Regions from separate parts of the Bifidobacterium sp. LH_419 genome, predicted to be linked through region 2. Evidence: riboswitches for the same ligand, from Rfam matches in the RefSeq annotation. Region 2 holds a riboswitch; the other holds the start of a gene.
The links. Region 2 has a riboswitch for FMN ahead of AC1AYX_RS02665 (ECF transporter S component). Riboswitches for the same ligand answer to the same signal wherever they lie in the genome.
Positions count from the first base shown of each region.

Region 1: it holds a riboswitch for FMN, as region 2 does, so the genes downstream of both, ribD (bifunctional diaminohydroxyphosphoribosylaminopyrimidine deaminase/5-amino-6-(5-phosphoribosylamino)uracil reductase RibD) here and AC1AYX_RS02665 (ECF transporter S component) in region 2, are expected to answer to the same signal.

Region 1 is NZ_JBKEVG010000006.1:130,496-137,365, forward strand. It holds gene AC1AYX_RS05800 (bifunctional 3,4-dihydroxy-2-butanone-4-phosphate synthase/GTP cyclohydrolase II) at 1-1,270, opposite strand, end outside; gene AC1AYX_RS05805 (riboflavin synthase) at 1,308-1,994, opposite strand; gene ribD (bifunctional diaminohydroxyphosphoribosylaminopyrimidine deaminase/5-amino-6-(5-phosphoribosylamino)uracil reductase RibD) at 1,975-3,090, opposite strand; FMN riboswitch at 3,338-3,475, opposite strand; gene ilvD (dihydroxy-acid dehydratase) at 3,574-5,439, opposite strand; gene AC1AYX_RS05820 (hypothetical protein) at 5,701-5,829, opposite strand; gene AC1AYX_RS05825 (hypothetical protein) at 5,964-6,089, opposite strand; gene rpoZ (DNA-directed RNA polymerase subunit omega) at 6,503-6,832, shown strand.
Region 2 is NZ_JBKEVG010000002.1:5,618-27,549, reverse strand. It holds gene AC1AYX_RS02700 (tetratricopeptide repeat protein) at 1-1,569, opposite strand, end outside; gene AC1AYX_RS02695 (hypothetical protein) at 1,704-3,875, shown strand; partial or broken gene AC1AYX_RS02690 (aryl-sulfate sulfotransferase) at 4,030-5,696, shown strand; gene AC1AYX_RS02685 (ATP-binding cassette domain-containing protein) at 5,881-6,690, shown strand; gene AC1AYX_RS02680 (pyridoxal phosphate-dependent aminotransferase) at 6,740-7,966, opposite strand; gene ppgK (polyphosphate--glucose phosphotransferase) at 8,054-8,821, opposite strand; gene AC1AYX_RS02670 (nitroreductase family protein) at 8,976-9,761, shown strand; FMN riboswitch at 9,913-10,066, shown strand; gene AC1AYX_RS02665 (ECF transporter S component) at 10,074-10,676, shown strand; gene AC1AYX_RS02660 (energy-coupling factor transporter ATPase) at 10,686-13,019, shown strand; gene AC1AYX_RS02655 (ferric reductase-like transmembrane domain-containing protein) at 13,105-14,409, opposite strand; gene AC1AYX_RS02650 (FAD:protein FMN transferase) at 14,489-15,289, opposite strand; gene AC1AYX_RS02645 (FMN-binding protein) at 15,291-15,842, opposite strand; gene AC1AYX_RS02640 (MFS transporter) at 15,995-17,254, opposite strand; gene AC1AYX_RS02635 (DUF5067 domain-containing protein) at 17,351-18,634, shown strand; gene glnA (type I glutamate--ammonia ligase) at 18,760-20,097, opposite strand; gene AC1AYX_RS02625 (DUF2252 domain-containing protein) at 20,168-21,616, shown strand; gene priA (bifunctional 1-(5-phosphoribosyl)-5-((5-phosphoribosylamino)methylideneamino)imidazole-4-carboxamide isomerase/phosphoribosylanthranilate isomerase PriA) at 21,860-21,932, opposite strand, start outside.

The DNA.
Region 1 (6,870 bases), on a different contig from region 2:
TGGTGGACAGATTCGTCATGCCCGACAGGGCTCCCAGCAGGTGCCCCATCCGGTGTTCCTTGGTGGACAGGTAGTTCGCGTCGTACGCGTTCGCGGGGATGACGATCGGCACGCGCGAGGCGATGGCGATCCCCGCCTGCTCCAGCTGGCCGATCTTGTCCGGGTTGTTGGTCATCAGGTCGACCGACGCGACGCCGAGGTCGCGCAGCATGGCCGCCGCGGTCTCGTATTCGCGCGCGTCGGCGGGGAATCCGAGTTCCAGGTTCGCGTCGAGCGTGTCGAACCCGCGCTCCTGCAGCTCGTAGGCGCGCAGCTTGTTGAGCAGCCCGATGCCCCGTCCCTCCTGGCTCAGGTACAGGATGACGCCGCGTCCCGCCTCGGCGACGCGCCGCATCGCCTCGCGCAGCTGCGGCCCGCAGTCGCAGCGCTGCGAGCCGAACACGTCGCCGGTCAGGCACTGCGAGTGGATGCGGCACAGGACGGGTTCGCCGGAGACGATGTCGTCGCCCATCACCAGCGCCACGTGCTCGCCGCCGTCGTCCGACTCGTAGCCGACCATCGTGAACCGCCCGTATTCGGTGGGCAGGTTCACGCGCGCCACGCGGCGCACCGTGTGCGGGAACGCGTGCGTGCGGCGGTAGTCCTGCAGCTGCGCGATGGTGATGTAGGCCAGTCCGTGCTCGGCGGCGAAGCGCTTGAGGTCGTCGCGCCGCATCATCGTGCCGTCGGCCTTCATCATCTCGCAGCACAGTCCGCACGGCTCGAGTCCGGCCAATCGCGCCAGGTCGACGGTCGCCTCCGTGTGCCCGTTGCGTTCCAGCACGCCGCCGGGGCGTGCGACGAGCGGGAACATGTGCCCGGGGCGTCGGAAGTCCTGCGGCCGCGTGTCCGGGTCGACGCATGCCAACGCGGTGAGCGAGCGGTCGCGCGCGCTGATGCCGGTGGAGGTGGTCACGTGGTCGATCGACACGGTGAACGCCGTGTGGTGGCTGTCCGTGTTCGCCGTGCACATCGGCGGCAGGTCGAGCCGCGTCGCGAGCTCCGGGCTCATCGGCGTGCAGATCAGGCCCCTGCCGTGCGTGGCCATGAACGCGATGTTGCTTGGTGTCGCGTGGCGGGCCGCGCAGATGAGGTCACCTTCGTTCTCGCGGCTTTCGTCGTCCGCCACGACGACGATGCGACCGGCCGCGATGTCCCGGATGGCGCGCGCCACCGGGTCGTCCGGGTTCGTATGTTGCGTGTGTTCCGTGTATTGCGTCTGTTCCGTCATTTCCGTCGTTTCCGTTCTCGATGATGTCTTGTCGTTGTCAGAATCCGTGCGCGGCGAGGAAGTCCGCCGTGATCGCGCCCGTTCCGGCGTCTCCGGCCGTCCCGGCCGTCACGCCGTCCGTGCCGCCGTCCGCCGGCATCTCCAGCAGTCGCGCCGTGTATTTCGCGATTGGGTCGGTTTCGAGGTTGACCACGTCGCCGATGCGCCGTTCGTCCAGCACCGTGTGCGCGGCGGTGTGCGGGATGATCGACACGCCGAACGTGTCGCGTCCGGCGTGCGTCACCGTCAGGCTGATCCCCTCGACGGCGATCGATCCCTTCTCGGCGATGAACCGCATGAGCGCATACGGCGCGCGGATCGTATAGACGACGGCGATGCCGTCGCGCGTGATTGACGTGATCACGCCGGTGCCGTCGATGTGCCCGGAGACGATGTGCCCGGAGAACCGTCCGTCGGCGGGCATCGCGCGTTCCACGTCCACATGGTCGCCGCGGCGGAGCGAGCCGAGGGAGGAGCGTCGCAGCGTCTCGTGCATCACGTCGGCGGTGAACGTCGTGCCGCGCACGGACGTGACGGTCAGGCACACGCCGTTGACGGCGATGCTTTCGCCGATCGCCGTGCGATCGGTCACCACCGTCGGCGAGTCGACGGACAGTCGTGCGAAGTCGGCGCCGTTCTCCAATCCGACGACCGTGCCGAGGTCCTCAACGATTCCGGTGAACATAGTCGACGCCTCCTTCGATGACGATGTCGTCGCCCACCGCGGCGACGGTGCGGTGCGTGAGGAGGAAGGCGTCATCCGGCGCGCCGACGCCCGCGCCGCCCACCGGGCCGGGCGCGGTGCGGCCGCCGAACAGTTTCGGCGCGACGTAGGCGCTCACTTTGGTCACGACCTGGTCGCGCAGCGCGGACCAGGCGAGTTCGCCGCCGCCCTCGATCATCATGCTGTCGACGCCGCGCCCGCCGAGCGTTTCGACGGTGGCGGCGACGGAGGCGTGCCCGTCGGCGTCGGCCGGCACGTGGAGGATCTCGCATCCCGCGTCGCGGTAGGCCTGCGCGCGAGGCTCGTCGGTCGAGCAGGTGGCGATGATCGTGGGCGTCTCGCGCGCGGTGGCGACGACCGCCGCGTCGCGAGGCGTGCGCAAATCGGTGTCGCATATCACGCGGATCGGATCGTGACCGCCGTCGATGCGGCAGGTGAGCTGCGGGTCGTCGGCGACGACCGTGCCCACGCCCACCATGATCGAGGCGAACCGGCCGCGGTCCTCGTGCACGCGGCGGCGCGCGGCCTCGCCGGTGATCCAGCGCGACAGGCCCGATGCGGTGGCGATGCGGCCGTCGAGCGTCATCGCGTATTTGAGCATGACGAACGGCGTGCGCGTGGTGATGTAGTGCAGGAAGATTTCGTTGAGCGCGTCGCATTCCTCGCGCAGCACACCCTGCGTGACCTCGATACCCGCGTCCTCGAGCCGGCGCACGCCTTTGCCGGCGACAAGCGGGTTCGGGTCGGGGGAGCCGACCACCACGCGGGCGATTCCGGCGTCGATGAGCGCCTGCGTGCACGGCGGCTGCTTGCCCGTGTGGCAGCAGGGTTCCAGCGTGACGTAGATCGTGGCGCCGCGCACGTCGACGCCGTCGCGTTTCGCCGCTTCGAGCGCGGCGCGTTCGGCGTGCCATCCGCCGAAATGGTCGTGATGTCCGGTGGCGATGATCGCGCCGTCGCGCGCAATGACCGCTCCCACCATCGGATTCGGGTTGACCTTGCCCGCTCCGAGTTGTGCGTGGCGCAATGCCACGGACATGAGGTCCCTATCGTCCATGAAAATCCCCTTTCCTTGCGATAGGGCATGTCCAGGGTGCTTCATGATGGCGGTGGGGCCGTGTGCCGGTTTGGTTCCGGCTGCCCGGGCATCGGGCGAGACGCGCCATGTTTCGCGGCCCTGAAACGCGAGCACCCTGGATTCCGTTCGAAATCCAGGGTGTTCGAGATGGGCTGCATGATGCGCATCGCCCGATGCGCGCATGCGACGGTATGCGGTCGCATGCGCGGGCCGATGGTCCACGCCGCCGCAGCTTCTTTCATCCAGACTATGACTGTCGGTACCGGAATCTCACCGGTTCGGCATCGCGACTGCTGATCGCAATCGATCGATGCTCGCGGACTGAACCGCCGATCGGGAATTTCACCCTGCCCTGAAGATGCGTATTGAATTGTCGATTCGACAGTATAGGGGACGGGGCGTAGACGGCAAAGGCCGACGTCCCATGTAGTGGACGTCGGCCTTTGCCGCGACGGGTCCCGATCAGGCGAGGCCGGAGAGCTTGTTGATGAGCTCCGGGTCGCGCGTCGCGCCCTTGTCGGCGGAGCGGGCGAACGCGGCATAGGCCTTGAGCGCCTGCGAGACCTTGCGGTCGCGGTGCGCCACGTAGCCGTCGCCGGCCTCGAGCTCGCGGCGGCGTTCCGCCAGCTGCTCGTCGGTCAGTTCGACGTTCACGGAACGGGCCTCGATGTCGATGTCGATGATGTCGCCGTTCTTGATGAGCGCCACCGGGCCCTTGTTCGCGGCCTCCGGGGCCATGTGGCCGATGGCCAGACCCGAGGAGCCGCCGGAGTAGCGGCCGTCGGTGAGCATGGCGACCTGCTTGCCGATGCCCTTGCCCTTGACGAAGGAGGTCGGGTACAGCATCTCCTGCATGCCCGGGCCGCCCTTCGGGCCCTCGTAGCGGATGACCAGCGCCATGCCGGGCTTGAGGGTATCGTCGAGGATGACCTTGATGGCCTCCTCCTGGGACTCGACGACGAGTGCCGGTCCGCGGAACTTCCAAATCTCCTGCGGCACGCCGGCGGTCTTGACGACGCAGCCGTCGGGGGCGAGGTTGCCGCGCAGCACGGCGAGGCCGCCCTCGTGGATCTCCGGGTGGTCGATGTCGTGGATCGCGCCGTGCTCGCGGTCGGTGTCGAGCGAGTCGAACAGCGTCTCGTGCGTCCACGGTTCGGGGGAGATGATGTGGCCCGGCGCCGCGTGGTAGAGGGTCTTGGCCTCCTCGGTGCAGGTGTCGCGCATGATGTCCCAGTCGTCGAGCTTGGCCTCGAGCGACGGATAGTCGATCGAATGGACGTCCTTGCGCAGCTTGCCGGCACGGTCGAGCTCGCCGAGGATGCCGCAGATGCCGCCGGCGCGGTGCACGTCGGAAATCTCCCACTTGCCGGACGGGGCGGCCTTGCAGATGCACGGCACGGTGTGCGAGATGCGCTCGATGTCGTCGAGCGTGAAGTCCACGTCCGCGGACTGGGCCATCGCGAGGATGTGCAGCACGGTGTTGGTGGAGCCGCCCATCGCGACGTCCATCGTCATCGCGTTCTCGAACGCGTGCTTGGTGGCGATGGAGCGCGGCAGCACGGAGTCGTCGGAATCCTTGTAGTACTGGTTCGCGATCTTGACGACCTGGCGGGCCGCCTTGCGGAACAGCTCCTTGCGGAAGCCGTGGGAGGCGAGGATCGTGCCGTTGCCGGGCAGGGCGAGGCCGATGGCCTCGGTCAGGCAGTTCATCGAATTGGCGGTGAACATGCCGGCGCAGGAGCCGCAGGTCGGGCAGACGGTCTTCTCGTAGTTGAGCAGGTCCTCCTCGGAGACGTTGTCGTCGGCGGAGGCGTACATCACGGAGATGAGGTCGGTGTTCTTCTTCACGGTGCCGTCGGCGAGGACGGTGGTGCCGGCCTCCATCGGGCCGCCGGAGACGAACACGGTCGGGATGTTGAGGCGCAGGGCGGCCATCAGCATGCCGGGGACGACCTTGTCGCAGTTCGGGATGCAGATCAGGGCGTCGGCGCAGTGCGCGTTGCACTGGTATTCGACGGTGTCCGCGATGATGTCGCGGGAGGGCAGGGAATAGAGCATGCCGGTGTGGCCCATCGCGATGCCGTCGTCGACGGCCATCGTGTTGAACTCGCGCGGGATGCCGCCCGCCTCCTTGATGGCCTCGGAGACGATGCGGCCGACCTTGTTGAGGTGGACGTGGCCGGGGAGGAACTCGTCGAAGGAGTTGGCGATGGCGATGATGGGCTTCTTGCCCATATCGTCGCCGCTGACGCCTGCGGCACGGTAGAGGGCGCGCGCGCCTGCGAAGACGCGGCCGGACATGAGTTTTGCGGATCGCATTTCGGTCATGATTCCATTCAAGTCCTTAATCGGGACACGCGTTTTGTCAAGAGTCAATATGTGGAATTCACGAGGATGTTACGTCGGTAACGCTCACGCCGCGTGCGTCGTCACCGCACCGTGAGCGGTTTTCGCAGTGCCGCGCTGATCCGTCGCCATGTGCGTCGGTGCCCACGCATATGAAAGACGGGGTTCCGGATGATTCCGGAACCCCGTCTTCTCTTCTCTCTCACACAGCGGTCGGCTCAGACACGAGCCGACAAGTCAGTTTCAGCGGGCGATCTTCTGCGCGTCGTTGACGATGTCGGAGAGGACCTTGGTGTTGCCCATGGTGTTCTGGGCCATCGTGCTGGCACCGTACATGGCGAGACCGCGAATCATGGAATCCTTGAACGACATAATGTTTTCCTTTCAGGTTCGGTCATGGCGTTGGGCCGATGACCACGTTTGCAATTTTCGGTGTGCGACGCCCGTTTCCTGTTGTCTTGTTTGCGATGACGTGCGCCGCGAAGTCTTATGCGTTATGCGCTTGTTCAGCGGCCGAGCTTGTTGGACTCGACGAGGTCGGAGAGGACCTTGGTGTTGCCCATGGAGTGCTGGGCCATCGCGTTGGCACCGTACATGGCGAGACCGCGAATCATGGAATCCTTGAACGACATGATAATTCCTTTCGTTGGTCAAAGCCCCTTGGTGGCTTTGCTTGTTTTTTCTCGGCTCCGTTTGAAACCGGTTTCAGAATAGCGCGCCATCGTGACCTGCGCAAGGGGGAGTTTCGGATTCCGGCGTGTTGGACGATGATTCGCGAGCGCAATCGCCGCAGGTATCGAACCGGTTCGATGCAAACGTTGGCAATCACGGTGTCCGTGAATCGTTGGCATCATTGGGATTTGACATGCCGTCCATTCCGACGGCGCCGGCGTCGTCCGTCCGTCGCCGGCCGTCGGAACGGATTTCCGGATTCTCCGGCCCATCGGCGTGTCGCGCGGCCGATCGTCGCGATGCCGGGGGAGTCCCCGCACCTGTCTATACTTGTTGCGGTTGAGATAGATTTTCCATGGTTTGGAGCATGAATATGGCAGAAGAAACCGAGACCGAGACCACCGAGGTCAAGGGCAACGAGGAGTTCGGCACCAGCCCCACCCCCGACGGTCTGGCCAGCCCGACGATCGACGATCTCATGGAGCACGCGGACTCCAAGTACGCGCTGGCGATCTTCGCCGCCAAGCGCGCCCGTCAGATCAACTCCTACTTCACCCAGCTCAACGAGGGCCTGCTGCAGAACGTCGGCCCGCTCGTCGAGTACCAGAACAACGAGAAGCCGCTGTCCATCGCCTTCCGCGAGATCAACGAGGGCCTGCTCGAGGAGACCCTCGGCGAGGACGACCTGACCGAAGGCAACTGATCTTCCGACACACGCTTGCCCAGAAACGGCGTGTCGTG
Region 2 (21,932 bases):
CATCGCCGCCATGATCAGGCCGACGCGCAGGTTGTAGGCGGCGCTCATCTCGGCGCGTTCGCTCTCGCTCAGCGACACCCAGCGGTGGTCGGCCTCGTCGTAGCGGGTGGCGGGCATCATCGACACGCCCGCCGTGGTGAATCCGACCGCCACCTGTCCGGCCGCGAGGTTCGAGCGGATCTCCACGTCGAAGCGGTAGGGCAGGCGCAGGCGGCGCACGAGCAGCGCCATGCTCTGCCGGTACACCCATTCCGATCCGGTGTCGCCGTGTTCGCCCGCCTGCTCGCCGATGTGGCGGGCGATGCGGTGCGCCTCGCGCACCAGCGAGGTCATCGCGTTGTGGTCGGCTTCGCGGTCCATCCGCGCGTCGCGTCCCGCGGCCGCGCCGTCGACCGCGTTGCGCGCGCCGGCCGCCGTGTCGTCGTCGCCGTCGGCGTCGTCGGTGCCGAGCGCGATCAGCGCCGGATCGTCGAGCAGTTTCAGGTCGATGGTGGCCGCCTGGGCGCGCGTCACCGTCTCCTCGGTGGGTTCCAGGCCGAGGCGCGCGTTGCGTTCCAGCCACGCGCTCACCGAGGCGAACCGGTTGAGATTGCCTTCGATGGCGAGCGCGCGCAGCGCCGGCGCGAGTGACAGGGACGAATCCCAGGTGAAGAAGTAGGAGCCGGAGTAGCTGGACGTGTACAGGTGCAGCGGTTCCGCGCCGTGCACGGCCTCGAGTCCGGGCGCCTCGTCGAGCGCGCCGGCCTCGTGCATGAGTTCGGCGAAATGGTCCTCGAGACCGGAGACGCGCATGCCGTGCGCGCGCACTTCGAGCATGTCGCGCACGGACCGGCGGATCGCGCCCATCGGCGCCTCGCGGTTGAGCCGGCGGAAGATGTTGCCCGCGCCGAAGCCGACGAGCATGCCGCGCATCTGGGGCAGCATGTAGGCGGCGAAGAACGCGATGGCGACGGCGTCGCGGAATTCAAGGCCTTCGCGCATGTCGCGGCGCAGCGGGTAGCGCATCTGCTCGAGCGTGTAGGTGCCGTCCCGGCCGTCGCGCCGCCATGAGGCGAGCCAGGTCAGACGTCCCGTGTCGTCGCGGCCGACGATGCCGCCGCCGACCCGGTCGCGCCGCGGTTCGCGGGTGAGCATGAACCGCGGCTCCATGCCCTGGACGTCCATGCCGATCTCGGTGCCGACATACACGCGTCCCTTGCCGTCCGCGTAGGCGATCTGCGAGAAGTGGTCGCGGTCGGCGAACACGCCGAGCGAGAAGCCCGCGCCCGCGCCGTTGCCGCCGAGGCCGGCCTTCGACGGCAGCTGCGCCCAGCCGAGCGTGAGCCGGCCGGGCACGTCGTCGAAGTCGAGTTGGCGACGTTTGACGAGCGGGCCGAGACGGCGCGAATGGCTGGCGAGCTCCTGCGCCACGTCCATTTCGGTGCGGGTCCCGGACGATTCACGCAGGAATCCCGCGGCGGCCGCCTCCTGCGCCGCCTTGTCGATGGTCGCGCCGAACGGGTCCGCGGATTCGAGCATCCCCCGGCCCGAACGCGTCAGGCGCCTGGCAAGCCCACGTACCCGCCCCATCGCGGCCTTCCATGGTTCCGAGGGGCTTTCGTGGTGGTGTGACTTGCGTACTGACATGCCTCACATTGTTCCAACGCAACCCGACATGGAGCCGGTCGTGAAGCCCTGAGAATAACTGCCTATAGAATGGTCGCGTGCCTCATCTTCCCCATCCGTTCGCCAAGGGTTCGCGCCGCCGCGCGGCCGTCGCCGTGATCGCCGCCGTACTCGTCGTGCTCGCCGTCGAATGCGTGGGGTTCAATCTGCCGTTCTGGCGCACGCTCGGGGCGAGCACCGATTCCGCCTCCTACGAGAACACGATGGGACCGGGGCTCGAACGCACGGACACGGGGCTCCTGCGCGTCACCGATCCGACGGCGGCCTGGCTCGAGGTGAAGGCGGACGGCTCGTCGGACTATGCGCGCGTGGACGCGTTGGAGCCGAAGCAGGACGCGCTTCGCGTCATCCATCTGCGCGCCTCGTTCGTCTCGGGTTCGTCCGCGGGCGACGACGCCGAAAACGGCGACGCGACGGCGACGCGGTCGGTGTCGGTGTCGCCCGCCTCGCCGCGTTCGCTGTTCCTCAAGGCGCCCGGCTCCGGCGTGATGCGCGTATGGGTCCAGGAGGCGAAGGGCTCGGTCATCCCGATCGAGGCGATCCGCGCGAACGTGCGCATCCCGTTCTCGTTCAGCCCCGCGCGTGTGGCGCTCATGCTGGCCGCGCTGCTGGCGGTCGCGCTGTGGCGTCCCGGCTCACGGCTGTGGCGGATCGCGCTCGACCCGTCGAGCCGCGCGCAGCGTCTCGCGTTCGCCGGTCTGGTCGCCCCGTTCGCCGTATGCACCGCCGTGAACGTGATCTGGCAGATGCGTTACGCGACGCCGTTGTCGTTCCACCAGCCCGGCGGCTACACGTACGACATCGACCAGTACGGCCATCTCGCCGACGCGCTCCTTAACGGCCATGTCTCGCTCGATCTCATCGTGCCGGAGGCGCTCGCCGCCGCCCCGGACCCGTACGACGTGGCGACGCGTTCGCGTCTGCTCGCCGGGGGCGTCAGTCCGATCTATTGGGATTACGCGTATTACGACGGCCACTGGTATTCGTATTTCGGCGTGGTTCCGGCGGCGGTCCTGTTCGCCCCCTACCGTGCGCTGACCGGCCGCATGCTGTCAAGCGCGGCGGCCGTCCACCTGCTCATGTTCGTCGCGCTGGTGTTCGTCTGGCTGCTCACGATCCGTCTGATCGCCCGTCTCGCGCCGCGCACGTCGCTCGCGGCCACGTCGATGATGCTGCTGTTCGTGCCGTTGGCCGCCGACTTCCCGTATCTCGCCTACCGTACGAACTTCTATTCGGTGCCGTTCGCGGCCTCACTCGCGTTCACCGCCGCGGGATTGTGGCTATGGGTGGGCGCTTCGACCGTGAAACGTCCGTTGAATCCCGCCGACCGGTGGCGCATGGACGGCGCGCCGGAGCTGTCGCTGCCCCGGCTGGGGCTCGGCGCGTGTCTCATCGCCGTGAACTTCGGCTGCCGCCCCACGTTCTGTCTGGCCGCGATGCTCGGCTTCCCCCTGTTCTGGCCGCAGATCCGCGCGATGGCCGCGAATCTCAAAGCGCGCCGCGTGCGCGTGAGGCACGCGCTGCGCGCCCCGCTCGTGGTGCTCGCCGCGGCGGCGGTCCCGTTGCTGCCGCTCGCCGCCTACAACCACGCCCGTTTCGGTTCGTTCCTCGAATTCGGCAACGACTACCAGTTCACGGTGACGGACATGACGACGTTCCGGCAGCCGATCGCCGACATCCCCGCGATGGTCGGCTACTATCTGGCCCTGCCGCTCAGGATCGTGCGTGATTTCCCGTTCGTGGCGCTCTCCCCCGCGCCGCTCGGCGAATGGGCGTTCGCGGAGCCGATGGTCGGCGGCCTGTTCGTGCTGTGCCCGCTGCTGCTCGCCGTGTTCGCGCTGCCGTTCCTCATGCGGTGCCCCCACCTCTCCCCCCTCATGCCGGTGATGGCGACCGCGGCGGTGCTCGCCCTGTTCATCACCGTGTTCGACGCGTCGAGCGCCGGCCTGGGATGGCGCTATATGGGCGATTTCGGATGGCTGTTCGCGTTGGCGGCGTTGCCCGGCCTGCTGCGGGCGGTGAACGGCGCCGGCGACGGCTCCGCGCCGGCCTCCACCGGGACGAGGATCGTGCGGGTCGTCGTGCTCGCTGTGCTCGCCGCCACGGTGCTGGTCAACGTGCTGTGCCTGTTCACGCCCGGCAGGCAGGATCAGATGATCGGCACGAGCCCGGGTCTCTTCCACGACGTGATGACCTGGTTCACGCTCTGACGCGGTCCTCCCTCCCCTCCCATCGGAGGCGGCGCCGGACCTTCGACTTTCAGGCAAATCCCAGTGGAACCCCAAGAATTCCAAGGGCGCGGGCATAATACTGAGTGGGTCAGTGTGCAATAGCGTCCGCAGCCAGAAAGCCGGAATCATCACAATGAAGCGAACAGCAAACAGCAATCTCGTATTGAAGATCGTGGCGGCAGCCGTCACACTCGCCGTCGCATGCGGCCTGTGCCTCGTCACGCAGGACAACGTCGACGCGGCGATCAAGGAGCATCGCGTCGAACGACTCAACGCGCGCATCGAGAACATCTACACCGCCGACTACCAGAAGATGGCCGACGAGAACCTCGCCGTGGCGCGCGACAAGTCGGCCGCCACGCTCGACGACCCGTTCGTCGAGGAGAACCCGTACGGCACGAACACCACGTCCCTGTACGTCTACTTCACGACGGACCAGAAGACCAGCGTCTCCTACACGGTGAGCGCGGCCGGATACCCGGACTTCTCCGCCACCGCCGAACAGGGCGACGACTACGCGACGACGCACGAGTTCCTCGTGCTCGGCCTCATCCCGAACGTGAAGAACACGATCACGCTCACGTTGAAGGACTCGTCCGGCGCGACCGTCGCCACCAAGCAGATCACGCACAAGGGCGCGAAGATCCTCGGCGAGGAGGAGGTGCGGCTCGAACAGCCGGTCGAGCCGACGAGCGAGGCCACGCAGGCGCTCGGCAACGGCCTGTACGCGATTCTCGGCAACGACTCCAACGACCAGGACTTCATGTACTACTACGACGTGAACGGCGTGCTGCGCGGCGAGGTGCCGGTGCTCTACTACCGTTCGCACCGTCTCCTGTTCGACGACAATGGCCTCATGTGGTTCTCCGCCTCGACGAAGCACTTCGTCGGCATGAACCGTCTCGGCAAGCTGGAGAAGATCATCGACTTGGGCGACCGGTTCATCCTCCACCACGACTACGCGCTCGATTCGGACGGCAACATCGTGTCCCTCGCCACCGATCTGACCCGTTCCGACCACGCGGTCCAGGACCAGGTCATCAAGGTGGACACGACGACCGGCAAGGTGACCCAGCTCATCGACTTCGGCGACATGTTCCCCGACTACAAGGCGTCCACCGACCATTCCGGCATCGACGAATCCGACCCGACCGCCACGAACCGCTGGGACTGGATCCATTTCAACACAATCCAGCTGCTGCCCGACGGCTCCGCGCTGTTCTCCGCGCGCGAGACCCCACCATCATCAAGGTGGACGACGTGGAGGGCACGCCGAAGCTCGACTGGATGATCGGCGAGCCGACCGTGTGGGACGGCACCTCCTACAAGAAGTCGTTCCTCACCAAGATGGGCGACTTCGGCGACACGGGCGGCCAGCACTCGATCACCTACGAGGAGGACCCGTCGCTGCCCGACGGCCAGTACTACATCTACATGTTCGACAACAACTTCGGCTACGCGATGACCCGCCCCGACTTCGACTGGACGACGATCAAGGGCATCTCCACCGCGCAGAGCTCGAAGGACCCGGACTCCCGCTCCCAGTTCCGCAAGTACCTAGTGGACGAGAAGGCCGGCACGTACACCGAGGTACAGTCGTTCGACGTGCCGTACTCCCCGTACGTGAGCTCCTCGCAGGAGATCACCGATTCCATCAACCTGGTGGACACGGGCATGCAGGGCGTGCTCGGCGTGTACGACGACGCCGGCAACCTGCAGGCGCAGTACAAGATGGCCCTGTCCACCGGCTACATCTACCGCGTCTACCACTACGATTTCAAGGGCTTCTACTTCGCCTGACGGCCCGATCCACCCCAGCTCCGGCCCCCTCAGTCGGCCTCCGGCCGCCAGCTCCCCCTAAAAGGGGGCGCAACAGTGGGATGCTCCCCCTTTTAGGGGGAGCTGTCCGCGCAGCGGACTGAGGGGGTGCACCACGCGACCCCTCAAGGCGCATCGGCCCATGCCACTTACTACAGTAGGCGGCATGGGCTTTTTCTTTTCCCGCAGACCCGCCGCGAAGCCGGCGTCGCTCACCTTCACGCTCTCCGGCGCCGGTCACGTCTACGATGACGGCCACGTGGGCCTGAACCCCACGGACCTGACGATCGGCGAGAAGCGCGTCGCGATCATCGGCCTCAACGGCTCCGGCAAATCCACGCTGCTCGGCCTGCTTGACGGCTCGCTCAAGCCGTCCGCCGGCACGGTCACGATCACCGGCGGCGACCGGACCGATCCGGCCGCCGCCACGCTCGACACCTCGTCGAAGAAGGATCTCAGGACGGTCGACGAATGGGTGGGCAAGGTGCGCCGCGAGGAGATTCCGAACGTGTTCTACCGTGCGCAGGACATCACGCAGGCGGTGGACGAATCGTTGAAGAAGCACAAGATCGCGGACGCGGAGCGCGCGGCGCGCATCGGCAACCTGTTCGCGCATTTCGGCCTGCAGCGCCTGCGCAAGGCGAAGGCGGCGGAGCTCGATTCGGAGAAGCGCCATCTGCTCGCCATCGCGGCGGCGCTCGCGTTCGACCCGGCGGCGATCGTCGCGGACGAGCCGTCGAAGGGATTGGACGAGATCGGCACGCGCCATGTGGCCGAGGCGTTGTTCACCTACGACAAGCAGGTGATCGTCGCCACGCATGACACGGACATGATCGTCCGCCCCGAATACGCGATCGACCGCACGCTCGTGCTCGACGCGCAGCACGTGGTCTTCGACGGCTCCCCGGCCGACGCCGTCGCCTTCTACATGGATCTGATTCGCAAACGCTACGAGGCGGCGAAGTCGGCGGCGTGAGACCGGTCCGCCGTCATCGGGATAGCCGTCGCCGCCGTCACGTTCGCCGTCAGCCGAGGTCGAGCATCGCGGCGACCGTGTCGAGCACGGCCGTCACGTTCGCGCGGAACTCGTCCGCCTCGGGCAGCAGCGACAGCGCGAGATAGCCGTTCGTCGTCATGTCGAAGAAGTAGCCGGGTTGTCCGGTGAGACGCCTGGTCCCGATGAGTCTGAGTACGAGCTCGTTCTCGTCGATGACGGCCGGTACGCGCAGCAGCACGTTCCAGCCGCCCTCCGCGCGCAGCACGTCGACGAGTCCGTGCTCGTCGCGTGCGAGCAGCGCGTGCAGGGTGGCGAGGTTGGCGCGCACACGGTCGCGCACGCGCGCCGTCTGGTGCGGCGCGACCGACAGCAGTTCGGGCAGCCGGTCGGCGATGATGTCGCTCATCGGCAGATAGTCGTCGGCGATGACGTCGAGTCGGCGCTGCGCCTCGCGCACGTCGTCCTCCGGCCCGGAGACGCGGATCCAGCCGACTTTGGCGTGCGGCGCGGCGAGCATCTTGGAGAAGCCGTCGAGCGCGAACGTGAGCGCGCCGGGCTCCCCCGCGAGCCGCGCGTTGCCGTCGAACGGCTCCAGCGCGTAGTCGTAGAACACCTCGTCGGCGATGATGGCGATGCCGCGTTCCCGGCACAGGCGCACGAGCGTGGCGCGCTCTTCCGGTTTCACGTAGGAGCCGGTCGGATTGTTCGGGTTGATGAGGACGAGCGCGCGGATGCGGTCGCCCTCCTGCGAGTAGAGCAGCTCCTCGATGGCGGCGGTGTCGATGTACCAGGAGCCGTCGAACTGGAGTTGGTATTCGATCGTGTCGACGCATTCGAGGCGCGCGATCGATTCGATGAGCGGATAGCCGGGCTTCGGGGCGAGCACCGCGTCACCGGCGTCGCACAGCAGTTTGATGAGCCACGAATACGCCTGCGACGTGGAGCTCAGCAGGTACAGCGAATCCGGGTCGATGTCCCCTTCTTCTTGGCCCCCGCCGGCGGGGGCTGTCCGCGAAGCGGACTGGGGGTGGTTCCCGCTTCCGAGGAAGCGGGCCAGCGACTCCCTCGCCGCACGCGGCCCGCGCGGCTCCGCCGTATACTCCCCCGGTACCTCGGCCGGGGCGAGCCCGTGCCTGGTCGGGTTGGAATCGTTGAGCTTGCCGAGCGTCACGCCCTGCGCGCGTGCCTCGGCTTCGGCGGCGGCAATCGGGTTGGGCGCGGAGATGTCCACGCGGGAGGAGAATCGAACGGTCATGCCTCCACTGTAGCGCGGGCGACGAAAAGGGCCGTCCGGAACGGATCCGGGCGGCCCCATGCCGTCTTCGGAAGACGGCGATCGGACTCAGTGCTGCTTGGTGCTCGCGTAGTAAGCGGCGCCGACGATGCCGGCCTCGTTGCGCAGCGCGGCGGGCACGATCGGGGTCTTGATCTCGATGAACGGCAGGAACTTGTCCGCCTTGCGGCTCACGCCGCCGCCGACGACGAACAGATCCGGGTTGAAGTACTTCTCCAGCAGACCGTAGTACTTGGTGAGGCGCTTCGCCCACTTCTTGTAGCCGAGGTCCTCCTGCTCGCGGATGGAGCTGGCCGCGTACTTCTCCGCGTCCGGGTGCTTGTCGGAGAGAATGAGGTGGCCGAGCTCGGTGTTGGGCACGAGCACGCCGTCGATGATGAGCGCGGTGCCGATGCCGGTGCCGAGCGTCGTGGCGATGACGAGGCCGTCCTTGCCCTTGGCGGCGCCGAACTGCTGTTCGGCGAGGCCCGCGGCGTCCGCATCGTTGACGACGGTGACGGGGCGGCCGGCGGCCTCGGAGAACACTGCGGTCACGTCGACGCCGACCCACGACTGGTCGAGGTTGGCCATGAAGTCGAGCGGCTTGCCCGGCTTGATCGGTGCCGGGAACGCGATGCCGACCGGAGCGGATTCGGGCACTTCGAAGTGGTCGAGCTGCTGGCGCACGATCTTGGCGACCGCGTCCGGAGTGGACACCTCGGGGGTGAGGATCTTGAGTCGGGGTTCGGCGAATTCGCCCTTCTCCAGGTTGACGGGTGCGGCCTTGATGCCGGAGCCGCCGATATCGATGCCGAACGCCTGCGCGGTTTCAATCATCGTCGATTCTCCTCCTTGTATTGGATTTCCTAACCGTTACCTGCATCGTACCGCCCTCGCATCCCAAACAGCGGACGAACGCCCGCATGTCGCGCACACGTTTGCACCGTCGCCGCATCGTGCGGTGCCATAATGCGGTGCCATAATGGGAGGCATGGCAGAACACACGCAACTGATCGATGCGGTGAACATCCGCACCGCCATCCGCTCCTACGACGACGAACCGATCGACGACGACACGGCCCGTCAGCTCGACATGACCCTCGCGCCGTTGAATCTCCTCGGAGACCTGCATCTCCAGCTGGTGCGCAACCACCCGGAGGTGTTCGCGGAGGCGAACGCCTCCGGACATCTCAGGAACGCGGCGAACTATCTGGCCATCGTCGGCCCGAAGAACGACGCCGAGGCCAAGGAGCGCGCCGGCTTCTACGCGGAGCGCGCCGTGCTCGCCGCGACCTTGAGGGGCCTGGGCACCCTGTGGGTGGCGGGCAGCTGGGACCGCGCGGAGGCGGCGAGGCATTGCCATATCCGCAACGGCGAGGAGCTGTACCTCGCCGTGGTGATCGGCCACCCGGAGCATCATGTGGAGCGCCTGGCGAAGTCGTATGAGGAGCTCGTCGAGTTCCAGCGCACGCATCGTCCCACGAAGTCGTATGAGGAGTTCACCGCCGGCATGTCCGACGAGGCGCGCGAGGCGGCGCCGGCATGGTTCAAGGCGGGCGTCGAGGCGGCGATGAAGGCGCCGAGCGCGATGAACCGCCAGCCGGTCACGTTCACCTACGATGCCGACGACGATACGGCGGCCGCGCACATCGATCCGGCCGCGGGCGACGGGCATTGGGCGCTCAACGATCTGGGCATCGCGAAGCTGCACTTCCAGATCGGTGCCGGCCAGGGCCGGTGGGCGTGGGGCGACGGCGGCCTGTTCCTGCACAAGTAGGCTCCCGCCCGGAATCACCGCCAAACGACCGTATCAACGGCCCTCCGCATCGACACGCGCGTCATGCGGAGGGCCGCTTCGCATGCGACGGGTTTTCCGCACAGTGAAACGGGATTTGCGCGAAATCCACGGTCACGCGTATACAGTGTCTTGTCAGTTTCAGGGAAGGTGCGATTCCTTACTGGCGGTAACCCGGCCCCCGGGATTCACAACGGGAGGCGTCGGGAAGCCCGCGAACCGCGAAAGCGGCCGATCCGGTGCGAATCCGGAGCCAACGGTCATAGTCCGGATGGGAGAAACGGAGAGCTCGGCATGAGCGTATCTTCTGATAATCATTTCCAGTCCAAGACGGTCGACCACGCCACCGGCACGCACGCCACGGGCGTCGCGGATTCCGGCCGCTGGTCCACCCGCCGCATCGCCGTCTACGCGCTGTTCGTCGCGTTGGCGATCGTCACCAGCTTCATCGAACTGCCGATCTTCCCGGCGGCCCCGTATCTGAAGTACGATCCGTCCGGCATCGTGAGCCTCATCGCCGGTTTCGCGTTCGGTCCGGCCGCCGCGGCCATCGTCTCCGTGCTCGGCTTCCTGCCGCACGCGTTCACCGATCCGTGGGGTGCGCTCATGGCGATTCTCGTCGCGCTCGCGCTGTCGCTGCCCGCGTCCGTCATCTACCGTCGCGACCGCACGCGCAAGGGCGCGATCATCGGCATCGTCGTGGGCGCGGTCGTCGCGCTCGCCGCGGCCATCCTCGGCAACCTCGTCATCACGCCGATCTACGCGCACATGACCGTCGCGCAGGTCGCCGCCATGATCGTGCCGATCCTGCTGCCGTTCAACGTGCTCAAGTTCGCAATCCATGCGGTCGTCACGTTCCTCATCTACAAGCCGATCACCAAGCTGCTCGACAAGTAACCGACGACCGTGAACCTCGCCGAACTCGACCACATCCGCTTCAGCTACGACGGCGGCGCCACCTGGGCGCTCGACGACGCCTCCCTGACCGTACGGGAAGGCGACTACATGGCGCTCACCGGCGCGAACGGATCGGGCAAATCGACGCTCGCCCGTCTCGTCGCCGGTCTCGCCGCGCCTGACGCAGGCACCGTGATCCTGCTCGGACATACCGTCTTCTCCGACGCCGGTCCCGACGCGGACGCCTATCGTGCGGCCCGTCGGGGCATCGGCGCCGTGTTCCAGAATCCGGAGGACCAGCTCGTCACCACCGTGCTCGAGGACGATGTGGCGTTCGGACCGGAGAATCTCGGCATACCGCGCGACGGCGACGACGGCAACGGGCGTGGCGGCATCGGCGAGCGCATCGCCGAATCATTGCACGCCGTGCGGCTGGACGACATGCGCCGCGCGAACCCGATCCGCATGAGCGGCGGCCAGCAGCAGCGCGCCGCCATCGCCGGCATGCTCGCCATGCGCCCACGCCTGCTCGTGCTCGACGAGCCGACCGCCATGCTCGACCCGCTGGCACGACGCGAGGTGATGGACGTGCTCGACGAGCTGCACGCCGCCGGCACGACCATCGTCCACGTGACGCACCATCCGGACGAGATCGCGCGGGCGGGTCGCGTCGTGCGGCTCGAACATGGTCGGATGGCGGACGACGACGCGCATCCTTCGTTCCCGCCGGCGGGGGATCCCGCGAAACGGGCGGGGGTGGTCCCGCGACAGGCGACGCACTCCCACGCCACCGACATCATGCTGTCCGTCTCCCACGTCTCCTACGCCTACGCCGGCGGCGGGCCAATCCTCGACGACGTGTCGCTTAGGATCCGCCGTGGCGAGACGGTGGCGCTGATGGGCGCGAACGGTTCCGGCAAGTCGACGCTGCTGCGGCTCGTGTGCGCGCTCGCCAAGCCGGATTCCGGTTCGATCATCGTGGACGGCATCCGCGTCGAGGAGGCGAAACGGCGCGACCTCGCCGCGCTGCGCCGCACGGTGGGGCTCGTCATGCAGCATCCGGAACGCCAGCTGTTCGCCGATACGGTGCGTGACGACGTGGCGTACGGCCCCACGAATCAGCGGCTGCCGCGGACCGAAATCGACGAGCGCGTGGATTGGGCGCTGCGGGTCGCACGTCTGGACGGTCTCGCCGACCGTTCCCCGTTCGATCTGTCGGGTGGACAGCAGCGGCTCGCCGCCATCGCCGGCGTCATCGCGTGCAGGCCGAAGCTGCTGGTCATGGACGAGCCGACCGCGGGTCTTGACGCGGACGCGCGCGAACGCATCTACCGGCTCGTCGACGAGCTCAAGACGCAGGGCGTGACCATCCTCGTCGTCACCCACAGCCATCAGGAGGCCCGTCGCATGGCCGACCGCATCGTCGATATGGCGGCGTTGTCGGCGTCCGATGCCGGTACAACGCACGACGCGCTCGGCATCCCCGCGGGCGCGGATGCGCCACAGGACGTTTCACAAGGCGTTTCACAATACGTTTCACGGGATGTTCCACGCGCCGGCGCCCGGACCGCCGCCAAGTCCTCCCCCATGGCCCGTCTCGACCCGCGCGTCAAGATGGTGGCGTTCCTCGTCGCCATGTTCTCCGCGTTCGCGATCGGGAACGCATGGCAGCTGCTGCTCGGCGCGGCGTTCACCGCCGGCGTGGCCACGGCCGCACGCATCAGACCAGCACGGCTACTCGGCTCGGTGAGGATGTTCCTCGGCCTGTTCACGGTGATGGGGCTGCTCAACATGTTCTTCGTGCGCACCGGCGACACGCTGTTCACGTTGGGTCCCATCCCCGTGACGGACGACGGCGTGGCCACGGCCGTGCTGTACACGTGCCGTTTCGCGCTCGTCATCATCCTGGGCGCGGTGTTCCTCGCGACGACCACCCCCACCGCGATCACCGACGCGTTCGCCTCGCTTCTCTCACCGTTGCACCGGCTCGGCGTGCACACGCAGGAGATCGCACTCGTGCTGAGCCTCGCCCTGCGGTTCATCCCCACGCTGGCCGTGGAGGCGCAGGCCGTGGCGGACGCGCAGGCGGCGCGCGGCGGTTCGATCGAGACGGGGACGCTCCCGCAGCGGGTGAGGGCGATGACGGCGATCATCGTTCCGATCTTCGCCGGCGCGCTGCGTCACGCGGACAACCTCTCGCTTGCGTTGGATGCCCGCTGCTATGAGGAGGGCGCCCGCCGCACGCACTGGCGCGTGATGCGGGTCGCCGCACGCGACGTGGCGTTCGCCGCCGTGCTCGTCCTCTATCTGGCCGCGCTCGCCGCGCTGTCCGTGCTGGCCTGACGGTTCCGTCTGACGGAACCGGCCCGACGGGAACCGGCCTGACGGGAACCGGCCGACGGGAACCGATGCCCGGCCTCAATCGCAATCACATCGCGAACGGCTCGTAGTAGATGTCGTCGGCGTTGACGCCCCGCTTGAGCAGGAACGCACGCCACGCCCTGAGCATCCCGTAGGGGCCGGCGATGAGGTAGAGCGCGCCCGGACGCATGGCGTCGGCGACGTCCTTCTCCTCGAAACGGCCGCCGGCGCGCAGGGTGACGTGCACGTTGGCGTGGTCGTGGTCCATCGCGCGCAGGTCGTCCGCATGCACGAGGTCCTGTTCGCCGCGCGCGCCGTAGAGCAGGGTCACGCTTCTGCCGGTCGGCGCATACGCCTCGATGAGCGACAGCAGCGGCGTCACGCCGATGCCGCCACCGAGCATGACCAACGGCGCGCCGTCCGCATGTTCGTCGATGAAGCGACGGTAGCGGCCGTAGCTCGGCTGCACGAGCGCCGGCGTGCCCACGGGCAACGTGGCGATGCGGCGCGTGAAATCGCCGTCGGCGCGGATGTCGAAGCGCATGGGCACCAGTCCGGAACCCGTCTGCGCGCCGACGGCCGTGTTGATCATCGAGAACGGATGGTATTCACGCATGCCCTTCGTCTCGGGGAAGCGGATGAACGTGAAATCGCCGGGCTCCCATCGGGCGTCCTTGGCGGGCACGTCGAGGGTGAGCTCGGTGACGCCCGGCGCGACCTGACGCACGTCGGCCACACGGGCGGCGACGGCACCGGCGCGCTGGCGGATTTTGGAGACCACGTACCAGACGAACACGGCCACGGTGGCGGCATCGAACAGGATGATGAACGGCAGATCGTCGCGCACGAACGCGATGGACTGCACGTGCAGGAAGATGAGCGCCACGGCCACGAGGTTGAGACGGTGGATCCACACGCTCGACTCATGACGGAACACCCGTTCCAAGGCGCGCTTGAGCGAGGCCACCCACCGCACGCGGGCCGACAGCCATCCGGCCATGAACACCAACGAGTAGACGGCGAGGAAGATGAACAGGTAGAGGCCGGCGCCTCCGAACAGTTTGGTCAGGCCTTCTGCGGGCAGCAGGTTGGCGTGCAGGAACGCGAGCGCGATGGCCAACAGGCTCAGCACGCCGTGGATCATATACATGTGGGGAAGACCCACCGTGCGGTCCACCCAACGCGGCCGTCCGGCCAGGTAGACGGCGGTGAGCATCCACACGTACGCGACGACGCCGATGCCGATGCCGGCGGACATGTCCGCGAAGAACGCGGGCATTCCGGCTCTCAGCGCGGCGAGGAACGGCAGCGGGATGACGAACAGCGCCACCACCCAGGCGAGGGCGGTGGATGTGGTGATGCGTCGCAGCATGGTTGCGATGTCCTTTCGATATGCGGGTTCGCTAGGTAGCGGTGATTGTGGTTGGGATGAAGCGGCGTCGCGGTCGCCGTCACGCCGCCGATGCGGGATGCGGCGTGACGGTGTGCTTGGCCCCGTCCCGGTCGATGAGCAATGCGGAGAACAGCGAATCGGATTCCCCGGCGACGAGATCGGCGAACCGCTCGCGTCCGGCGGCGATGGCGGTGGTGGCCCACATGTCCGCGTCGGTCAGATGCGTGCCGATGACGGTGGCCTGGATGAGGTCGTCGGCCGTCCGGTCGATGTGTTCGCCGCGTTTCGACGTGCCGCTGGTCGCGACCGCCCCGTCGGCGAGACGCACGGTGCCGGCGAGCATGCCGGCGTCGCGCGGATCCTCGATGCCGACGCCCCAGACGTAATCGCTGTCGGAGGCGACGCCCAGCTGCATGTCGCCTCCGCCGCCGAGCGCGGCCGCCTCGGCGCGCCCGGAGTCGAGCAGCGGGCGCAGGAAGCGCGTGAACGCGCGTTCGATGGCCCACCCCTTGACCAGGCCGACCGGATCGTAGTGTCCGTCGCGCATCGCACGGAAATGGCCGTGCGTGACGTCGGCGGCCATGGCGGCACGCGCATAGACCTCGTGGAAGTCGTGGTCGTCGAGCAGGCCGCTCCAGTCGCCGCGGTTGGCGCGCGAGGTGAGCGAATCGTCGCGGAACGGCGAGAACGTGCGGTCCACGTGCGACAGGAATTCACGGCATGATTCGGCGGCCCCGCGCAGGATGGATTCGTCGGCGCGCCTCAGACGCAGCGTGAACGGCATGGTCATGAGGTGGAAGACCGCGGTGCGCAGCATGCCGTCGTCCGTGGCGTGGTAGGCGATGGCGGTGGACGTCATGTCACTTCGCCTGGTCGAGCGCGTCCTGCAGCGAGCCGATGAATCCTGTGGAGGTCTCGGTCGCGCCGGAGACCATCTGGATGTCGGCGCTTTGGGCCTTGACGGCCTCGTCGGACAGCTGCGGGATCGCCTGCTGGGCGATTCCGAGCGAACGCGGGTTGTCGCTCGGGTATTTGACGGCGGCGACCTGCGTGACCTTGCCGTCGGCCACGGTCACCTGCACCTGCACGTCGCCTTTGGATGTGGCGACGACCGCGCCCGTGTAGACGCCGTCCTTGAACGCGCCCGAATCGGACGAGGTGCCATCGGAGCCATCGGCAGAGTCGGTGCCGGAATCGGAATCGGCGCCGGCGCCCCCGTCCGATGCCGCCGAGCCAGAGCTTCCCTTGCCGGAGGCGGACGAGGAGCCGGACGTGCCCGACCCCAGCGGCGTGCCCGAGGCCACCGACGGGGAGGCGGCGCTCCCCCTGCCGGCGAACAGCAGCATCATGTCGGCGGCCGCGGCGAGGATGCCGATGACGGCGATGACGGTCGAGATCGCTTTGCGACGCATATGGTTTCCCTTTGCAATCGATGAATAGGCTGAAATATCAAATACCACGATTCGTGGTATTCCCCTGCCTTGCCATCATAGGGAAGCCACCGACCCCAAAGCCTAGAAAAACCTGAAAAACCGGTGGAAAAAGGCTTGCGCTGTGGGCAAGCTCACATTGCGGCGGTTTCGGCCGGTTCCTCCGCCGTCACATAACGGCGCAGCAGCGTGGTGATGACGACGGCGAGCGCGGCGAAGACGGCACCGAACGGGCCGAGCCAGGTGAGTCCCAGATGGTCGTTGACGAGTCCGCCGACCGCGGATCCGATGGCGATGCCGATGTTGAAGCTCATCGAGTTGAGCGAGGCGGCGAGGTTCATCGATCCCGGGTGCGACTGGGCGGCGACGTCCATGTACAGCACCTGCGACGACGAGTTGAACAGGTACATCATCATGCCGAGGGCGACGAGCAGGATCGCGCCGTACACGGGGACGACGGGCGCGAGCGCGAGCGTGGCGAGCAGTACGGTGTGCAGGCAGAAGACGGGGCGCGTGCGCACGAGCGGTTCGACGCCGCGGCCGCGCTCGGCGAGCTTGCCGCCGTACAGGTTGCTCCACAGGCAGGCGACGCCGTAGAGGACGAGTCCGATGCTCACATAGCGTTCGGGCACGCCGATCTCGTCGCGCATGATCGGCGTCAGATACGTGTAGAACACGTAGCTGGAGGCCGCGCCGCACACGACGGTGAGCACGCCGCCCCAGATGCGGTGGTCGAAGAAGAGACGGAACTGGCGCAGGAAGCCGATGGTCACCGGGTGCGAGTTGCGCGGCAGGACGAGGAACATCATCGCCATGAGCGCGGCGGTGGCGGCGGTGATGATGAGGAACGTGATGCGCCAGCTGAACGTGTTCGCCACCCACGTGCCGAACGGCACGCCGACGACGGAGGCGATGGAGAACCCGGAGAACACCCATGCGATGAACTTGGTGCGGTATTTGTCCGTGGTGACGTCGGGCGCGTAGGTCATGGCGATGGCGACGAGCGTGCCGGAGACGAGCGCAATCATGATGCGGGCGACCAGCAGGACGGCGTAGTTGGGCGCGAGCGCGCACAGGAGGTTGCCGACGAGGAAGACGCCCATGAGCGTCAGGTAGGTCGCGAAGCGCGGGAACCGGGCGGAGATGGCGGAGCCGAGCGGCGTGACCGGCGCGTAGACGAACGCGAACAGGGCGACGAGGTTGCCGACGGTCACCTCGGACACCTTGAGTCCCTGCGCGATGTCGGGCAGGATGCCGACGACCACGAACTCGCTCATGCCGAGCATGAAGCTCGCGAGGACGAGAATCGTCACCGGCAGGTTGAAGAAGCGGTCGGATCGGGTCGAAACAGGTTTCTCGCCGGGTTCCGTCACGGGTGCGGGATTATTCGTCATCTTCCTGGTTCTTCCTCGTCATGTCGTTCCATGTGCATGCTATTGGCCCAGCCCTACAATGGAGATGAAGCGACACGCGGGTGGAAGGGGCGCGGCATGTTCGGCGATTCCGATAGCGGACAGATCAGGTGGGACGGCGACGGCGCCGGGACCGATGGCGGGACCGGCAAGCCGGATACGAACGACACGATCAATGGGAACAGCGGGGCCGACGGTCCACGCGAAGGCGGCGGACCCGATAAACCCGATAACCCCGATAAACCCGGCAAACCTAACGACTCCGGCGAGACCGACCGATTCGAGAAAGCGACGATGCACCGGGTGCGCACACTGCTCATCGTCGCCGCCGTGGCCGTGCTGGTCGTCCCCCAGCTCGTGGGCTTCTGGCGGGTCACACGCGCCATGAAGTCCATATCATCATCGTCATCATCATCGTCCTGGAGCACGACGCCGGCACCGCAGGACCCGGAGATATCGGTCAAGGAGGGCAACGGCCCGTTGACCGGAAGCGACACGGACGACACGGCCGTCCTCACCGTCGACAAAGCCGTGTCGGGAGGCGTGGACCGCATCGACGGCCGACCACTCATCGTCGTCTACTTCACGCTGGAGAACACCTCGGAGCATGCGATACAGCTCAACCTGATTTCCGACCCGCAGGCCTCGCAGCATGGGCTGGAGCTTCCACGCTCCTCCGTGCAGGACGTCTACGAGAACGGCGAGCACCATACGCCGCTCGAAGGCTACGACGCGGACTCGCGGCAGCGGACCGTCATGCCGAAGGAGAAGACCTCGATCCAGTCCACCTACCGGATCATGGACGCGTCCGCGCCGGTGACGTTCACGGCGCTCGGATTCCACGGGACCGACGCGGTGTCCGCCGCGTTCTCCGTCGCCGCGGGCAGGCCGATGGGCGAGGAGTTCGGACGCATCGCACTGGATTCCGCCCCCAAGGCCACGGCACCCGACGAATCCGATCTCAAGAGCTACATCCCGTTGCGAGACTGGCGCGGCACGACGGTCCTCGGCTACGTGAAGCCGCTGAAGGCGGAGCGCGGACCGGACACGAGCAGGGGCGAGCACACGATCGTCGTCACCTATGCGTGGGTGAACAAGCGCAACAAACCCCAAGGCCTGACCGACATGGCCAGCCTCGAGGTATGGAAGGACGGGTCGAAGCTCGATATGACGTACCTACCCGAGCATGACGGCGACGACTACACGGCCAACGAACAGCTGCTGGACCTCGACGCCGGCGCGTCGGCCCGGATCCAGGTCGCCTACCTCGCCGACGAGCCCGGGAAGGTCGAGGTGCGCATCCGGTCCTCCGCGCAGCCGTCGGACACGAAGCCCGTCACGAGGACGTTCACCGTCTCCTGACCGCCGCGGCCGCGACCCGTGGCGAAGCAACGGCACATGGCAACATGGCAATCACACGGAAAAGGCGGGGCTTCCAGCAACAGGAAGCCCCGCCTTCACGCATGCGCGCCGACCGCACCTTACCCTTACAGCTTCGGCAGGTACGTCTTGAGCTCGTACGCGGTGACCTGGCGGTTGTACTCCTCCCACTCCTGACGCTTGTTGCGCAGGAAGTAGTTGAACGCATGCTCGCCGAGCACGTCCGCTACGAAATCGGACTTCTCCATGATCTTCAACGCGGCGCCGAGCGAGCGCGGCAACGGCTCGATGCCCATGGACTGGCGCTCCTCGTCGGTGAGCTCCCACACGTCGTCGCTCGTCGGCTCGGCCAGCGTCATCTGCTTCTCGATGCCGTCGAGGCCGGCGGCCAGCAGCACCGAGTACGCGAGATACGGGTTGGCGACCGGGTCGAGGCCGCGGAACTCCATACGCGCGGAATTGCCCTTGCCGGGCTTGTACTGCGGGATGCGCAGCAGCGCGGAACGGTTGTTGTGGCCCCAGCAGATGTAGCTCGGCGCCTCGTTGCCGCCCCACAGGCGCTTGTACGAGTTCACGTACTGGTCGGTGACCGCGCAGATCTCCGCCGCATGGTGGAGGATGCCGGCCGCGAACTGGCGGGCGGTCAGGGACATGTTGAACTCCTGGCCGGCCTCGTAGAACGCGTTCGCATCACCCTCGAACAGGCTCAGATGCGTGTGCATGCCGGAGCCGGGCGCGTCGGCCAGGGGCTTGGGCATGAAGCTCGCGTGGATGCCGCGTTCCAGCGAAATCTCCTTGACCACGGTGCGGAACGTCATGATGTTGTCGGCCGTGGTGAGCGCGTCCGCGTACCGCAGGTCGATCTCGTTCTGACCGGGGCCCGCCTCATGATGCGAGTACTCCACCGAGATGCCCATCTGCTCGAGCATGTTCACGGTGGCGCGGCGGAAGTCCATGCCGGGGCTGCGCGGCACGTGGTCGAAATAGCCGCCCTCGTCGATCGGCGTCGGGGCCTTCGACCAATCGTCCTGCTGCTCGAACAGGTAGAACTCCATCTCGGGGTGCACGTAGAACGTGAAGCCCTTCTCCTTCGCCTTGGCGAGCGAACGCTTCAGCACGTGGCGCGGGTCGCCGAGGCTCGGCTCGCCGTCCGGGGTGAGCACGTCGCAGAACATGCGGGCCGTCCCCTGCGGTCCGCCGCGCCACGGCAGGATCTGGAAGGTGGAGGGATCCGGCTTGACGATCATGTCATCCTCGGACACGCGCGTCATGCCCTCGATGGCCGAACCGTCGAATCCGAGCCCCTCCTCGAACGCAGCCTCCAGTTCCGCCGGCGCGATGGCCACGGACTTCAGCGTGCCGAGCACGTCCGTGAACCATAGACGAATGAAGCGCACGTCGCGTTCCTCGACGGTGCGCAGGGCGAACTCCTGTTGCTTATCCATAGTGCCCAATCCTCACACCCACGTGTTAGGGCTTTGTTACCTCGGCGCACGTCACGCTACAGTGGTGCCCATGAGCGAAGCCGCACAAGACCATCTCACCCCATCCGCCAATCCGCCCATCGACGTCACGTCATGGGAACGGGCCGACTCCCCCCGCGAGCGTTCGCGCGCCGGCATCGCCGCACGCGCGAAGGCGCCGCTCGAATCGCACGCCGTCTGGCAGGTGCGGTCCGGCCGCCGCGAGGCGATCGACCTGCTCGAGGAGCAGTCCGCGATCCGCGTGCCCGATCTGATCCCGCTGCGTTACAAGCGCATGAGCGCCAGCCCGTTCACGTTCTACCGCGGCACGGTGCTCATCATGACGAACGATCTGGCGACCACGCCGGTCACCGGCATCCCCGTGCAGTGCGTGGGCGACGCGCACATCGGCAATTTCGGCATCTTCCGCTCCCCCTCCGCCCGTCTCGTGTTCGACATCAACGACTTCGACGAGACGGCGACCGGACCGTGGGAGTGGGATCTCAAGCGTCTCGCCGTGTCCGTGGAGATCTGCGGACGCGCGAACAAGCTCAAGGAGAAGGCGATCCGCGAGGCCGTGCTCCAATGCACGCGCGAATACCGCGAGCGCATCAAATGGTTCTCCGAAATGGATTATCTCGACGCCTGGTACGAGCATCTCGACGTGGAGGAGACGCTCGACCGGTTCGAGACGACCGGCGGCGGCAAGCGCAACGGCACGCTGCGCCAGGCCGCGATGAAGGCGCTGCTCAAGGACAACGACGCGGCCGCCGCGAAACTGTGCCGGTTCAAGGACGGCAAGCTCAGGTTCAAGTCGAATCCGCCCGAACTCGTGCCGATCAACGAGCTCGACAGCTACGCGGATCTCGACGCGTTGCAGGCCCGTCTCGACACGCTGTTCGAGAACTACCGCCATTCCCTGTACGAGGATCGCCGCTGGGTGTTCGACCATTTCCGTTATCAGGATGCGGCGCGCAAGGTCGTGGGCGTCGGTTCGGTGGGCCAGCGCGCCTGGGCGAGCGTGTGGATCGCGCGCGACATCGACGATCCGATGATGATCCAGATGAAGGAGGCCACGTATTCGGTGCTCGAGCATTACTGCGGCGCCTCCCCGTACGCGACGCACGGCGAACGCGTGGTGCAGGGCCAGAAGCTCATCCAATCCACGGCGGACGTGCTGCTCGGCTGGACGAGCTTCCTCGCCGAGGACGGTAGGAAGCGCGACTACTACGTGCGTCAGTTGTGGAACGGCAAGGGGTCGATCGACATCGACAACCTCAACGCCACGGCATTGTCCGATCTGGCGCGCATGTGCGCCTGGTGCCTCGCCCACGCGCATGCGCGCACCGGCGATTCGATCGCGATCGCGAACTATCTGGGCGGCTCCGACGAGTTCGACCAGGCGATCGCCTCGTTCGCCGTCAGCTACGCCGAGCAGAACGACGAGGACTACGCCGTCTTCAAGAAGATGATCAAAAAGGGCCAACTGCCCTGCGCGTAGAGGATGTGAGGGACACGCTCCGCCCCTCCGGGAATCCTGGCGCCGACCTCTCTCGGCACGGCGCCGCCCTTTCTCGGCGCAAGGATTCCCGGAAATCATCCCCTTCTTCCGGGAATCCTTGCACTGAGACGACGTCAACACAAGAAATCCCGGAAGACTTGCGTATCTTCCGGGATTTCCCGCGCCGGCTCATCAATCGTCATCCTTCGGACGACATCCGGCACCTACTTGGTCTTTCGATGCCTACTTCGCGACCTCGAGCGCCTCTTCGAGCGTAAACGCGCGCGCGTAGAGCGATTTGCCGAGGATCGCGGAG